One region of the Pilosibacter rotomagensis genome, then DNA from elsewhere that is predicted to be linked to it. Evidence: a T-box and tRNA genes for the amino acid it is inferred to sense, from the RefSeq annotation. Region 1 holds a T-box; the other holds one or more tRNA genes.
The links. The T-box of region 1 lies ahead of thrS (threonine--tRNA ligase). A T-box ahead of a tRNA ligase gene usually reads a tRNA of that ligase, here a tRNA-Thr.
Positions count from the first base shown of each region.

Region 2: it has a tRNA-Thr gene. The T-box ahead of thrS (threonine--tRNA ligase) is inferred to sense a tRNA for this amino acid. The anticodon was not compared.

Region 1 covers NZ_CM170323.1:1,931,914-1,939,742, forward strand. The annotation lists gene ACI3EW_RS08535 (biotin/lipoyl attachment domain-containing protein) at 1-1,152, opposite strand, end outside; gene thrS (threonine--tRNA ligase) at 1,296-3,236, opposite strand; T-box leader at 3,323-3,521, opposite strand; gene ACI3EW_RS08545 (ABC transporter ATP-binding protein) at 3,526-4,665, opposite strand; gene ACI3EW_RS08550 (FecCD family ABC transporter permease) at 4,736-5,746, opposite strand; gene ACI3EW_RS08555 (ABC transporter substrate-binding protein) at 5,933-7,171, opposite strand; gene ACI3EW_RS08560 (hypothetical protein) at 7,222-7,829, opposite strand, start outside.
Region 2 covers NZ_CM170323.1:2,107,645-2,115,473, forward strand. The annotation lists gene ACI3EW_RS09405 (elongation factor G) at 1-549, opposite strand, end outside; gene ACI3EW_RS09410 (hypothetical protein) at 550-924, shown strand; gene ACI3EW_RS09415 (prephenate dehydrogenase) at 1,119-2,213, shown strand; gene aroA (3-phosphoshikimate 1-carboxyvinyltransferase) at 2,330-3,607, shown strand; tRNA gene ACI3EW_RS09425 (tRNA-Thr) at 4,177-4,249, opposite strand; tRNA gene ACI3EW_RS09430 (tRNA-Glu) at 4,286-4,357, opposite strand; tRNA gene ACI3EW_RS09435 (tRNA-Pro) at 4,372-4,445, opposite strand; gene ACI3EW_RS09440 (hypothetical protein) at 4,770-5,021, shown strand; gene ACI3EW_RS09445 (metal-sensing transcriptional repressor) at 5,171-5,533, opposite strand; gene ACI3EW_RS09450 (heavy metal translocating P-type ATPase) at 5,698-7,829, opposite strand, start outside.

The DNA of each region.
Region 1 (7,829 bases):
GTAATAATATTCGTCATCCGCATAGTAGATCGTACACGGAGTGACAACTCCCACCGTCTTTCCGTCCGCATATGTCTCTTTCCGGAAACCGCTCTGAGAGACTATCGAGGTGTCGGAAGAGTCTTTCTTCCCGCTCACATAGTAGTCTTTCGGGATCACATAGAACGTCACATCGGTCACGGAACTTCTCGGGATCTTGAGTCCGCGCACTTCATCCGTCACGATCTCAAAGTCCACATAGCGGTCCGATACAAACTGCTCCATATATTTGGAAAAATCGAGTTTTCCGTATGTTTTTCCGTCTCCCCCAGTCACGGTGGAGAATGCCCCCGAAGTCTCCAGGTCACGCCCTGTAAACTTTACTGTCAGGGATGTCTTCCCATTATAAGTGGTAAGATCTTCATCGGAAAGTGGAAATACGATCGACCAGTCCTCGGAGGTAATGATCTTATAAGCCGGAGCCCCCGTCTCCACGAGCTGCCCGGAACGGATCCCGGATTTTTTATAGCTGCTCTTGTCAAACATCTCAGCAGTCACCTGGTTTGGTGTCAGAGTCTCCATCGAATCAATGGAGTACGAAACAACACCGGCCACATCGGACCGCACCTGGGTAAAATTCCCGCCGAGTTCTGAGATCGCGCTGTCCAGATTTTTCAGTGTATCCACGCTGACATACTCCAGGACTTCTGAATCCAGAGTATTCTTTGTATCATAGACTTCGCGGAAATCCTCGTTGGTGAATGTCTGGCTGAAGCTCGACAGCTGTTTTTTTAAAGAAGCAAGATTCTCCTTTGAGAGCGCGACCGATCCGTCTGTTTTCTCCGCGAGCAGAGCCGAAAGTGTTCCTGTCTCATCGATCGAGTAGACTCTTGTGCCAACGGCTGCTCTCTTTCCCTCACGCATATAGAAGTTGATGTTTCCGGCACGGTCCGTATATTTCGGCTCCTCCGTCCGGAGAATGATCCCGGTGTGCCTCGTATCATTTACGATACTTCCTTCCACAACTTCATAAAACTCCACCTTGTCCCTGCGAAGGTAGGTATAGAGATAAAACGCCATATATAAGAAAATGAGGGCAAAAATGATCATGCCCACATTGATATTCAGGGGCCGGCGATAACGAACGACTTTCCTGTTCTTTTTCTTCGCCAATTGATAAAACCTCCCAACGGTCATATTCCGCTTTATGATACCATCATTCAGAAAAAAGTTCAAGCGGACAGACAAAAAAGCAGAAAAAAGCCGGTCCACGGAAAATTCCGAAGACCGGCCTGCAATTTATCTCTGGATCGAGATTATTTCTCTTCTTCTTTCTTTACTTCAACCGGACGGTTGATGCGTGCTGTGATCTCAGCCTTGATATTTGCGATAAATACATTCAGATCCTCTGCACCCTCATCGCCTTTGAAGCGGCTTCTTACGGATACGGTTCCGTCTGCCTGCTCTTTCTGTCCGACAACTAACATGTACGGGATCTTCTGACCCTGTGCCTCACGGATCTTGTATCCGATCTTCTCGGAACGGAGATCGATCTCGGAGCGGATATCCGCTGCGTCAAGAGCTGCCTTGACGGATTTTGCGTACTCCTCGTATTTCTCGGAGATCGGAAGAACCTTGACCTGAACAGGTGCAAGCCATGTCGGGAATGCGCCTGCAAAGTGCTCGATCAGGATACCGATGAAACGCTCGATGGAACCGAAGCATACACGGTGGATCATGATCGGTCTGTGCTTCTCACCGTCAGCTCCGATGTACTCAAGTTCGAAACGCTGCGGAAGCTGGAAGTCAAGCTGGATCGTACCGCACTGCCATGTTCTGCCGATCGCGTCTACCAGATGGAAGTCGATCTTCGGGCCATAGAATGCGCCGTCGCCTTCGTTGATCACATAGTCGAGTCCAAGGTCATCAAGCGCACCCTGTAAGGAGCTTGTTGCAAGCTCCCAGTCCTCGTCGCTTCCCATGGAGTCTTCCGGTCTTGTGGAGAGCTCTACATGGTACTTGAATCCGAACAGGGAATATACCTGATTGATGAGGCCTGCTACGTTCTTGATCTCGTCGCGGATCTGCTCCGGAGTCATGAAGATATGGGCATCATCCTGTGTGAAGCAGCGTACACGCATAAGACCGTGAAGCTGACCGGATTTCTCATGACGGTGAACGATACCAAGCTCGCCCATACGGAGCGGAAGGTCACGGTAGGAACGCGGCTCGGAAGCATAAACAAGAACGCCGCCCGGGCAGTTCATCGGTTTGATCGCGTAATCTTCGCCGTCGATCACAGTTGTATACATGTTGTTCTTATAGTGATCCCAGTGACCGGATGTCTCCCAGAGGCTTCTGTTTAAGATGATCGGTGTGGAGATCTCTACATAACCTGCTTTTTTATGGATCTCGCGCCAGTAATCAAGCAGTGTATTCTTTAAGATCATTCCCTTCGGAAGGAAGAACGGGAATCCAGGACCTGCATCGCTCATCATGAAGAGACCGAGCTCTTTGCCGAGCTTTCTGTGGTCACGCTTCTTCGCCTCTTCCATCATGGTAACGTAAGCTTCCAGGTCTTCTTTCTTTGCGAAAGCTGTCGCATAGATACGTGTGAGCATCTTGTTCTTTTCGCTTCCGCGCCAGTAAGCACCGGCGATGTTCATGAGCTTGAATGCCTTGCCGACTTCCTTTGTGTTCATGAGGTGCGGGCCTGCACAGAGGTCTGTGAACTCGCCCTGTTTGTAGAAGCTGATGATCGCATCTTCCGGAAGATCCTCGATGAGCTCTACTTTGTACGGCTCATTCTTTTCTTTCATGAATTCGATCGCCTGCGCTCTCGGAAGCTCGAAGCGCTCTAACGGAAGAGCTTCTTTGATGATCTTCTTCATCTCAGCTTCGATCTTTGCGAGGTCATCGGATGTTACCGGCTCATCGCGGTCGATATCGTAGTAGAAGCCGTCAGCGATGGACGGACCGATCGCAAGCTTTGTCTCCGGCCAGAGTCTCTTGATCGCCTGAGCCATCACATGGCTTGCTGTGTGGCGGAGTGCTGCAAGACCTTCCGGATCCTTTGCTGTGAAGATATTTAATGTGCAGTCCTTGTCAACGATCGTGCGCAGATCCTTTACTTCTCCGTCGATCTCTGCGACACAGGCCATTCTTGCAAGGCCTTCGCTGATATCTTTTGCGATGTCGATGACAGCCATCGGCTGTGCGTACTCTTTAAAAGAGCCATCTTTTAATGTTACTTTCATGGTCATTCTCCTCTTTCTTGTGGAAAAATTTTATGCTGTTTTCCGTTTCGCGAAAAAAAAGTCCCTTGACTGTACACGAAATACAGTCAAGGGACGAGATTACCCGTGGTTCCACCCTGCTTGTATAGAAAATCTATACCACTTCATTTGATGATAACGGAATCACCGTTCCCGATTAAGGGACACTCCAGGGCGGTCTTCGGTTCGTTCCGTGCAGGATATTCTCACCAAACATATCCCTCTCTGAGCATTTTCCGAACGTACTCTTCCTGTCAACGTGTTATTTTTTTCACTTGTAAATCAGTATATCACCGGAATCAGATTTGTCAAGATTTATTTGCTGTAATTTTCCGAGTTCCTTCGCAGACCGCCAAAGCTCGCGGTTCCTGCTGTTCATGGTCCCGAAGACTGTGAGCGGGCAGAGAACGGCTTCGCAGGAATCCAGAAGTTTTTCTGCCTGAAGATACGCCTGCTCTCCCACCGGCTCAAACGGGATCTCGGAGACCACCTCTGCCGCCAGCGCCATCGCCGTCTGGTACTCCACATCATTTTCATGGATGACCCCGGCTGCAAACGCGATCCCGGCTCTGTTTAAGGCGTGGTATACAGGGATCCCGCTCCCCATCCCGCCGATGACAAACACCTTCGGAGTTCCGTCTGTCCGCGGAAGCTCCGGAAATCCAAGCGAAGTCAGATAGCTCCCGTGCCGGATCCCGTAGAGGTTCGCGATATACTCCTTTTCAAACACTTCCTCCGGGGTTCCTGCTCTTCCGATCGTCCCGTGTTCCGCACAGAGCACGTAATCGGAGATCCGCTCCGCAAGGTCCAGCTCGTGGAGCGACATGAGGATTGCCATATTTCTTTCGTGAACCAGCCGTTTCAAAATATCAAGGAGCTCGAGTTTATGCCGGATATCAAGAAAGGAGGTCGGCTCATCGAGGACCAGGAGTTCCGGTTCCTGGCAGATGGCGCGAGCCAGAAGAACGCGCTGCTTCTGTCCATCACTCGTGTTCCGGAACAGGATGTCCGCAAGGTCTTCGCACTGCACCATGGAAAGGGCGTCCCGGACTTTTTTCTTATCTTCCCCGGACAGGATCCCGAACCGGCCGGTATACGGATACCGCCCGGCAGCGGCCACATCAAAACACGTCATAAGCTCCGGATCCGGCCGCCCGGTCATGACCACGGCAGTCTTTTTCGCAAACTCATGGTCGGAATATTCCCCGATCCCCCTGCCGTCCAGATAAACACTCCCGCCCAGAGGAGAAAGCTCACGGATGATGCTCTTTAAGATCGTGGACTTTCCGGCCCCGTTCGGTCCGATCAGCGTGACGATGGAGCCGCGGCGGATGTTCATGGAAATATCGGAAATGATCGGTTTTCCGCGGTATCCGACGGTCAGGCAGTCGGCTGTCAGGTAGGTCTTCATACGTTCTCCTTTCATGCTGCTCACAGGCTGATAAGCTGTGGTCTACAAGCTGCTCCATACTTTCCCGGTATCAGCGCTTTGCCCTCTTTATCATCATCACGATCACCACCGGCGCTCCGAACACTGCGGTCACGGAACTGATGGAGATCTCCGTAGGCGCGAATAATGTCCTCGCCAGCAGATCGCTGAACAGGCAGAAAACAGCCCCGCCGAGGAAACATCCCGGGATCACAATGATCGGCTTCGCGGTCTTAAAAAGCTGCCGGATCACATGGGGCACCGCGATCCCGACGAATGAGACCGGACCGGCAAACGCAGTCACTGTGGCTGAGAGGATGCTGGACAAAAGGATCAGTTCGATCCGGAACCGTCTGATATTGACTCCCATGTTTCTCGCGTAGACTTCTCCCAGCTGGTAAGCTCCCATGGCTTTTGAGAGCAGCATGGAACCAAGAAACGCCGCTGTGACTACAAGGGAGCTGATCTTCACCCCATCCATCGAGATCCCGGAAAAGCTTCCCATGGACCAGTTGTGGAGATTTACGATATTCGAATCATCCGCGAACGTCACGATAAAATCCGTGGCCGCAGAACAGATATAGCCGATCATAATGCCGCTGACCACCAACATGGACATCTGAGGGATCTTTTTTGAGACCGTCAGGACAAAGCCCATGGACACCATGGCGCCGAGAAATGCCGCAAGGATCATGGTCCAGGAATTCATGATCAGTCCCTGTCCGAGGAACACGACCATAAAGACCGATACGACAAGCTTTGCTCCGGACGAGATCCCGAGGACGAAAGGTCCTGCGATCGGATTTGAGAAAAATGTCTGTAAGAGAAAACCGGATACGGAGAGTGCTCCGCCGAGGGTCAGGGCAGCGAGCATTCTCGGAAGCCGGATATCAAAGAGGATATGCCGGACCATATCGGTCCCCTCTTTCGCCGTCAGGGCCGCGAGGAGATCTGCTGCCGATACCCGCACGCTGCCGACCGCCAGGCTCAAAAAGCCGAGTCCTCCGAGCAGCACGATCAGGAGCAGATAGGCGCGGATGATCCGCTTTGTCTGAACTTCCATAGCTTCCATGTCTCCTTTCATCGACCGCGGTTTTTAAGCTGTTTTGTAACTATTCAATAGGTCAGCGCACTTGCTGCGCTGACCGTAATAAAACACAGGCTTGAAGGCAAAAATCCCATCAGCGAAGCCGATTTGGAATGGATTTTTGCTCGTAACTGTGAGGGTACTGAACAGTTACGTTGTTTTTTATTTCAGCTGGTGCAGATACGTGAACGCATACTCCCGGTTTCCGGAGAACACTGCATTCATGTCCCGGATCATGTCCCCGAGCCCCATGGTCTCCTGGAACATGTTTTTCCCGGTACACCAGACATTGCCCTCTTTCACCGCCTTGAAATCCGCAAAGAGCTGATTTTTTGCACACAGTTCGTCGATCGTGGTAAGTTCCCCGTCGATCGTGCTGTTGTAGATCAGGACATCCGCGTCTTTTGCGGCGGCATAGAAAGACTCAAAATCCATGTTCATCGTGGAAAGCGCATTCTCACCGGTCCCGGCATTTTCCGGCACATACGTTCCTCCGGCGATATCGATCATCTTCGCGATATAATCCCCGTTCTTCCGGACATTGACGCTTCCGGAATTTGTCACATAGAAAAATGCAGCTGTCTTTCCGGACGGTTTCATGGCGAGGACATCCGACAGAGCATTCATATTTTCCTGAAAGATCTGATCGGCCTCCTCCTCTTTTCCCGTCAGAAGACCATAGAGGCGGATCCACTCCATTCTCCCGAGCGGATGACTCTCATAGCTGGACCGCTCCACGAGGACCGGGATCCCGAGGCGTTCCAGCTGTTCCTTGACCTCCGGGGTATGGTAGATCATCGTGGATTCCACTGCAAGCTCACAGGAGCTGCTTACGATCGTTTCGTAATCCGGTGCGCTGTACTTTCCTGCATAGGCAATCTTTCCCTCTTCCATCGCAGTTTTCGCCTCCGGAAGGTACCATCCGGTCTCCTTTGTCCCGGAAAGTGCAATGGAATCCAGGGCATCCAGGCGGATAAAATCATCCATGGCGGAGGTCGCCACAAGATAGATATTTTTTACCGGTTTATGAAGGACCGTGATCGAAGCCGGAAGTCCGTCAGGCGCGGACACACCTTCCGGCAGCAGGAGAAACTGATCCGCATCCCCGATGGTGATGAGGGCGATGCCGTCCTCATAATAGTCTGCTGAAAACTGGTCGGCGTAGAGAAGATCCATGGAGCCTGTCGGGGACATCTCCTCCCAGTTAAGAACCGGCAGATCTTTGTTTTGCTGAGCCTGAAGATTTTCCTCACTGCCATCCACGGAAGCGGTCGTGTGGTTTTCCCCTGTAGACGGCGCGGCCGTCCCGGGTTCCGTTTTTTTCGAACAGCCGGAGCAGGCAAACGCAGCAGTCATGAGGATTGCCGCAGCCAGAACAGATCTAAAAAGTGTATAACGCACCCGCGTCCTTCTTTTCTGCTTCCTGGGATCAATTTGTCTTCTTTCCATATTTACTGTTTCTGCTCCGCCAGGGTACTGGAATCAAAGGTCAGCGTATACTCGATCTCATGAGGCGTGCTCATGGCAGTTGTATCCGCAAAGATCGTAAGCGGGCTGTCAAATCCAGCTACCGGGATCACAAATGTGGAGTTTCCCTCTGTATTAACCGGGAGGAATTTCTCTTCCTCTACCCGCACATAGTCATAATTGGAGCTGCTCCAGATGATCGTCGCCTCCGCTTTTCCGTCTTTGATCTCGATCACAGCCGGAGATTCCACGGATGCACGTCCGGATCCGCCGCTCAGGGAGACTTCCGCGGTGTAAGTTCCATCCGCAAGGGAGAGATCCTGGACGGTTTTTAAGGAAGAATTGAGAAGCGCGTCTGCCGGGATCCCGGATGCCTCAAAGACAAGCTCCCTGTCATACCATTTCTCTTTTTTCTTGCTGAATGCAGCGCACGGAAGCACCTCATTTAAGGCCTTGACCGGAACAGTAAAGCTGTGTGTTCCGTCAGAATTCTCCTCGAAAGGAATCCGGTCTGTCTCCGCGGTCTTTGCAGCCTCCTCTCCGGTTCCCATATAGACATACAGGTATCCGGTCCCGCCCATCGTCATTTTCG
Region 2 (7,829 bases), 180 kb from region 1:
CTTGACTGCGTTTACGAAACCGACGAATTTCTCGTTTTCGCGGATCGGCACCTGGAACGGAGCGATCTTTCTTCCGAACTTCTTCTCAAGTTTTAAGATCAGTTCACGGAAGGATGCGTGATCATCATCCATGTTTGTGACAAATATGATTCTCGGGAGTTTATATTCTTCACACAGATCCCATGCTTTTTCTGTACCAACTTCGATCCCTGCCTTGCAGTTTACAACAATGATCGCTGCGTCAGCGGCGCTGACAGCCTCTTCCACTTCACCAACGAAATCGAAGTAACCCGGGGTATCAAGAAGGTTGATCTTGATCTTTCCTTCTGCTCCCTCGTACTCGATCGGAACCATTGTAGTGGAGATCGAGAACTGTCTCTTGATCTCTTCTTTATCATAGTCACTGATCGTATTTCCGTCAGCAACCTTGCCCATTCTCTTTGTAACGCCGGTCAGATAAGCCAGTGCCTCGGCTACCGTCGTCTTACCGGCGCCGCCGTGCCCTAAAAGTACAACATTTCGGATCTGTTTTGTTCCATAAATATCCATATGAATCCCTCCCGTATATGTTTTTTTGCCATTTTTTCAAAAGACTTCCGCAAATTACGGAGTTCAGATGTTCTGGCGATACTGCTTATTGCCTATGGTCATATTTTACCAAAACTTTTCGAATTTTTCAAGCTAAATATCGAAATTGCACAAAATATTTTCGATTGTTTTTGGGATATTGCGGAAAACATGGGCGTTTTGGCGGAAAAGCTTTTAAAAATCTGGGTGGGTTTCTTATTTTCTGCGATATTTTTGAGATTGAGGAAAGATTTGTTTTGCGGTGAGTTTCCGGGTGGGAGTGCCGGGATCAAGCACTCCCACCCGGAAACTCACCGCCCGCGAATGGAATGGCAGCGCGGGGTTTTCAATTTATAAAGTTTTATAGAATGTGAATAGGATCTCTCCTCCGCAGTCGTTACAGTGCCGTGCAGTTTTCTAAGTCAGAAAAAAGATAAGAAATGCATCGATGATCCGGGTCTTGATTTTGCCACTTTAAAGTGTTGATTTTTTTCTGTTGACATTCCCACACCCATGTTATAAAATCGAAGAGATAAAGGAGGGATTACAAAATGTCTGATTCTACTTTTGGTTTTATCGGTCTTGGTCTCATCGGCGGTTCGATCGCCAGAGGCCTGCGCCGCGCAAATAAAGATATTACCATTATGGCGTACATGCGGACCCGCTCGAAGCTTGAGCAGGCAAAGAAAGAGGGGACGATCGATATCATCCTTGACGGGATCGATGAGACGCTCTCCGCATGTGACATCATCTTTCTCTGTACCCCGGTGGAGTACAATGCCATGTATCTGGAAAAGGTCCGTCCGTTCTTAAAACCGGGTGCCATTATCACGGATATCGGCAGCACAAAGACCGACATCCACAAGGCTGTGGAACGGCTCGGATATGAGGATGTCTTCGTTGGCGGTCATCCGATGGCAGGCTCTGAAAAGACCGGTTATGAGAGTTCAACTGACCATCTTCTCGAAAATGCCTACTATATTATTACTCCGACCGCAAGATCGACTCCGGAACAGATCGACCGGATCCGCGAAGTCGCCCTGGCGATCGGTGCCCTGCCGCTTGTTCTGGATTACCATGAGCACGATTTTTCTGTCGCCGCGATCAGTCATCTCCCGCACCTTGTTGCGTCCAGTCTCGTCAATCTTGTCCATGACAATGATTCGAAGGACGAGATCATGAAGCGGCTGGCGGCCGGCGGTTTTAAAGATATCACGAGGATCGCCTCCTCCTCCCCTGTCATGTGGGAGCAGATCTGCATGACAAATACTGAAAATATCCTGACCCTCCTGAAGCGCTACATCGCGTCCCTGGAGTCCATCTGTGATACGCTCGAGCACCATGACGGAAGTGCAATCTACCGGATGTTCGAGGAATCAGGAAAATACCGTTCTTCCTTCCCGAACCGCGGCCGCGGTCCGATCGAGCGCGATTATTCCTTCAGTGTCGATGTTCTCGATGAACCGGGATCCATCTCCGTCCTCTCCGCGATCCTTGCCGCAAAGGGCATCAGTGTCAAAAACATGGGCATCAATCACAGCCGTGAGGAAGGGGAAGGCGCTCTCCGCATTTCCTTTTATAAAGAAGAACAGAAAAATGAGGCAGCAAGTCTCCTGAAGAGTCACAACTACGTTCTGACAAAATAACAAGTGAAAACACGCTTCGCAAGTTTCCCCTTGTTATCGCGACAGTCGCCAAGGCCTCGCGCAAGCGCGGACTTTGGCTCGTTGTTCACGCAAATAAAAACATCGAGGTATTTACCATGAAACTCCATAAAGCAGCTCATATCCGGGGCGAGATCACTGTCCCGGGTGATAAATCCATCTCCCACCGCAGCGTCATGTTCGGCTCCATTGCGAAGGGGACTACGGAGATCCACAATTTCTTAGAGGGCGCTGACTGCCTTTCGACCATCGGCTGTTTCCGCCGCATGGGGATCGAGATTGAAAATAAAAACGGTACCGTAATCGTCCACGGAAAGGGCATGCACGGGCTGACCGCCCCGTCCGGGACGCTTGACTGTGGAAATTCCGGAACGACAACGAGACTCATCTCCGGCATTCTCGCTCCTCAAAATTTTGATGTAACACTGACCGGTGACGAATCGATCCAGAAGCGCCCTATGAAGCGGATCATCGAACCGCTGTCCATGATGGGCGCTGACATCAAGAGCATCCGCGGCAATGACTGTGCGCCGCTTAAAATCTGTGGAATGCCGCTCGCAGGCATCCACTACACATCAAAAGTTGCCTCCGCCCAGGTGAAATCCGCCATTCTTCTCGCAGGTCTCTATGCAGACGGTCTCACGACCGTCACTGAGCCGCAGGTATCGAGAAACCACACGGAACTCATGCTGAAATTTTTCGGCGCTGAACTGGAGTCCAAAGAAACTTCCGTGACGATCTGGCCGGCAACGGAGCTTTTCGGCAACCGGATCGATGTCCCGGGTGACATCTCCTCATCCGTCTATTTTGTCGCAGCCGGCCTCATCCTGCCAAATTCCGAAGTCCTGATAAAAAATGTCGGGATCAATCCGACAAGAGCCGGACTCATCAAAGTCTGTGAGGCGATGGGCGCTGATCTGACGCTCTTAAATGAGAACCACGGGAACGCGGAGCCAACGGCCGATCTCCTCGTCCGTACCAGCAGCTTAAAAGCCTGCACCATCGAAGGGGATATCATCCCGACGCTCATCGACGAACTTCCGACGATCGCCATGATGGCATGTTTTGCAGAAGGTACCACCGTGATCCGCGACGCCGCCGAATTGAAAGTAAAGGAATCCAACCGGATCGCCATCATGGTCGAAAACCTGCGTGCGATGGGCGCTGATGTCGAAGAGACGGAAGACGGCATGATCATCCACGGTGGAAAACCGCTCCACGGCGCTGTCATTGACAGCCATAAAGATCACCGGATCGCAATGACCTTCGCAGTTGCCGCGCTGGCCGCTGAGGGGGAGACGGAAATCCATGACGCAGACTGCGTGAATATCTCCTATCCGGCGTTTTACAAGGAACTGGAGAGACTGACAGAATAAGAGCAAAGATTCGTATAAAAAGGGACATGGAACCATCCAATAACTGATGGTCCATGTCCTTTTTATATGGATCGAACACACGTGAGACTTCGTGCGTATTTTGTGGAAAGTCTAAAAAAGGCAAAGAAAAAAGATAACCCCAGGCACATAGGAATGCTCAGTACTAAGCGCCTACCCCATTTTGGGACCCAGTGTTAATCCTTCACAAGTTATCTTATTTGTATTATAATATTATGTTTGATCTTTGCCAATGTATAACATTAAACAGTAAAAAAGTATCATCACAGCAAGACCAAGCAAGAATACAAATCCAAGCAGGGCCGACATTTTTTATGGATCCTTGATCATCCCATTGCAATCCGGTACAAAAAGCATACGTCAAAGCACGGAAGAGGTGGCAAACATCATGTCAGACACGCTTCTGAATGATCCTGTAGTTGTCAATCACAGGTAAAAATTCAACAGTAGACAAATAGTAGACAAATCACCTTTTTTGCCCTCTTTCGGACCTACTTTTCAAACCTGTAAAAACACGAAAACCCCTTGATTTCTCAAGGGGTTTTGTAATCAGCTCCCGGCCGGACTCGAACCGGCGACCTACGCATTACGAATGCGTTGCTCTACCAACTGAGCCACGGAAGCACCTTTAAAAAATGCTGCTGCTTACGCAACAGCAAGTGACCTGTCCGGGAATCGAACCCGGGTTTACGCCGTGAGAGGGCGTCGTCTTGACCGCTTGACCAACAGGCCTTGGTTTGTATAAGTCGAGGCGACAAGATTCGAACTTGCGACCTCTGCGTCCCGAACGCAGCGCTCTACCAAACTGAGCCACGCCTCGATTACGTACGTAAGTATAATACAGATTTACGGAAATGTCAACAGCTTTTTTTGATTTTTTTCTATTTTTTGCATTTTTTCTACATTAGCTACACTTTTGGCGTTTCTTCACTGTAAAACAGCCTCCTGCCAGGGAGTCTCTGGACTCCGCTCACTCTCCCACAAGCTGCTATCAAAGGTTTTGTATACTATTTTCACTCTTCTTGCGGATCACCTTTTCATTATCCTGAATTTCCGCAAAGAAATTAACAGAAAAGTTTTCCATTTTATCAAAATTGTGGTATAATATCTGTACACAAATATATTCATCAGAGGGGGCGTTCTTATGAAGGCAATCAGAATCATTCTTTCTATCGCAATGCTGGTCACTGCCGGTCTCGGCGCATTCAATGTGATCCCGCTTCGGACCGCATATTTCACACTGATCATTCTCGTTGCCGTTACGGTCTGTATCCGCATCACCCGCAGGATCATCAGCAATGACACCCCGCACACAGTCGTCCGCATTATCAGTGAGATCATCGCATCCCTCTGTATTCTGGGATTCGCGTTTTTTACTTACCGCACGATCGGATAAATGTTCATAAATCGCAAAAGCCTGGCATCGCATATATGATGCCAGGTTTTTATAATAGATACTATGCGGGCATGCTCACCACAGACTGCCCGTTTTCCGATTGCATGACTGACAGCAACTCAGGCGGCACTTCACCACAAATATATTTTTTACATCATCTTCTTGATCGTCTCACAGAGCTCTGCCACCGCAGTCTCCTCATTCCCATTCCGGATATCTTCCACCACACAGGTTTTGATATGATTTGACAGCAGGACCTTACAGAAGCCATTCAGTGCAGACTGCACCGCCGATACCTGGACCAGGATATCCGGGCAGTAGCGCTCGTCCTGGACCATGGCTTTGATGCCGCGGACCTGTCCTTCGATCCGGCTCAAACGGTTTAAAAGGTCCTTCTCTTCTTTTTCTGTCCTGTGTTTGTGGCGGCAGTGACAGACTGCATCATCGGTCCCTGCATCCGCAGCTGCCGCGTTTTCTGCCGCTTCTGCGCCTGTTTCCATATTTATGTTCATTGCCCCGTCTCCCCCGGAACAACAACATGATCGTTTTTCCATGTGCGACCTCCCAAATTTTTATATGTCCATGATAGCAGGAAAAGCCGCCCCGGAAGTATTGCATCCCGGGACAGCACATCTTCGACATCTGAGAAAATGCCATGATCCGTCTGAAAAACTGATCAGCCGATCACCTTATAATCCTTATCCTCGATCGCTTTCTTTAACACTTCTGTCGGAACATCCTTTGTAAGTGTCACAGTCGCAGTTCCTTTTACGTGATCTGCCTCTGCAGCAGATACGCCGTCGATCGCCTCGAGCGCCTTCTTTACAGTTGCCTCACAGTGACCGCACATCATACCTTCTACTTTCAGTGTCTTTTCCATAGTTTTACTCTCCTTCTCTTTCTTATGAGATTTTGTTTTTATCTTTTTGTCCCTGTCGGAACGCCGGATATCAAAGAAATTTAAACGCAGGGCGTTTGATACGACGCAAAAGCTCGATAAGCTCATCGCCGCAGCGCCGAACATCGGATTTAACTTCCACCCGAATACCGGGATCCAGAGTCCCATCGCGAGCGGAATTCCGATCACATTGTAGAAAAATGCCCAGAACAGATTCTCGTGGATATTTGTGAGTGTCGCGCGGCTCAGGCGGATCGCTGCCGGAACATCTGACAGGCGGCTCTTCATGAGGACCACATCCGCCGCATCGATTGCGACATCCGTTCCCGCTCCGATCGCAATTCCCATATCGGCTCTCGTGAGCGCCGGGGCATCGTTGATCCCGTCACCGACCATGGCAACCTTGCCTTTTTCTTTCAGCTTCCGGATCACGCTCTCTTTGCCGTCCGGAAGGACTTCGGCGATGACCTCGTCGACGCCGGCCTCTTTTCCGACCGCCTTCGCGGTGCGATCATTGTCTCCGGTCAGCATGACCACATGGATTCCCATGTTCTGAAGCTCCCTGATCGCCTGCGGGCTGTCTTCCTTGATCATATCCGCAACGGCGATGATGCCGATAAGTCTCTCATTCTCTGCAAAGAACAGCGGAGTCTTTCCACTCTCCGCGAGAGTTTCCGATTTCTGTTTCATCTCTTCCGGCACATTCACATGACTTCCGATAAAGTTCATGTTTCCACCGTAGATCGTATTTCCGTTTAATTTCGCAGAAAGTCCGTTTCCCGGAAGAGCCGCAAAGTCTGCCACGTCGGCTGCGGAAAGTCCCATCTCCTCGCCTTTTAAGAGAACTGCCTTTGCGAGCGGATGTTCACTCTTCTTCTCGAGCGCATACGCCATCGATAAAAGTTCTGTCTCTGTGATCCCCTCCGCCGGGACAATGTCTGTCACGCGGGGTTCGCCGCTTGTGATCGTTCCCGTCTTATCCAGGGCAACGATCTCCACTTTGCCCGTCTCCTCAAGGGAAACCGCTGTCTTAAAGAGAATTCCGTTCTTCGCTCCCATTCCGTTGCCGACCATGATGGCAACCGGAGTCGCAAGGCCTAACGCACACGGGCAGCTGATCACAAGAACGGAAATTCCTCTCGCCAGAGCGAATGCCATCGTCTCACCCGCAAGGAGCCAGCCGATCGTCGTGATCACTGCGATCGTGATGACTGCCGGCACGAACACGCCGGAGACTTTATCTGCGATCTTCGCGATCGGAGCTTTTGTGGCTGCCGCATCGCTGACCATTTTGATAATCTGGGAGAGCGTCGTGTCCTCTCCGACTCTGGACGCCTCGCAGCGGATAAATCCGGACTGGTTTAAGGTTGCTGCCGAAACAAGATCGCCTGCTGCCTTATCGACCGGAATGCTCTCACCCGTGAGGGCGGACTCGTTCACCGCGCTGTTTCCTTCCAGCACGATACCATCCACGGGTATATTTTCACCCGGGCGGACAACAAAGACATCACCTTTCTTGACCTGTGCGATCGGGACTGTGGTCTCCACGCCGTCCTTTTCGATCACCGCAGTCTTCGGTGCCAGCTTCATTAAGCCCTTTAAGGCATCGGTGGTGCGGCCCTTTGATCTCGCTTCCAGCATTTTTCCGACCGTGATCAGCGTCAGGATCATCGCAGCAGATTCAAAATAGAACTCGTGCATATATTCCATGACCGCGTCCATGTTTCCCTTTACCTGGACATCCGTCATCATGAACAGCGCGTATGTGCTCCACGCGAAGGACGCACTCGATCCAAGGGCGACCAGAGTGTCCATATTCGGGGCGCCGTGAAGCAGACTCTTAAAGCCGCTGATGAAGAATTTCTGGTTGATCACCATGACGATCACGGTGAGAAGAAGCTGTGTAAGCC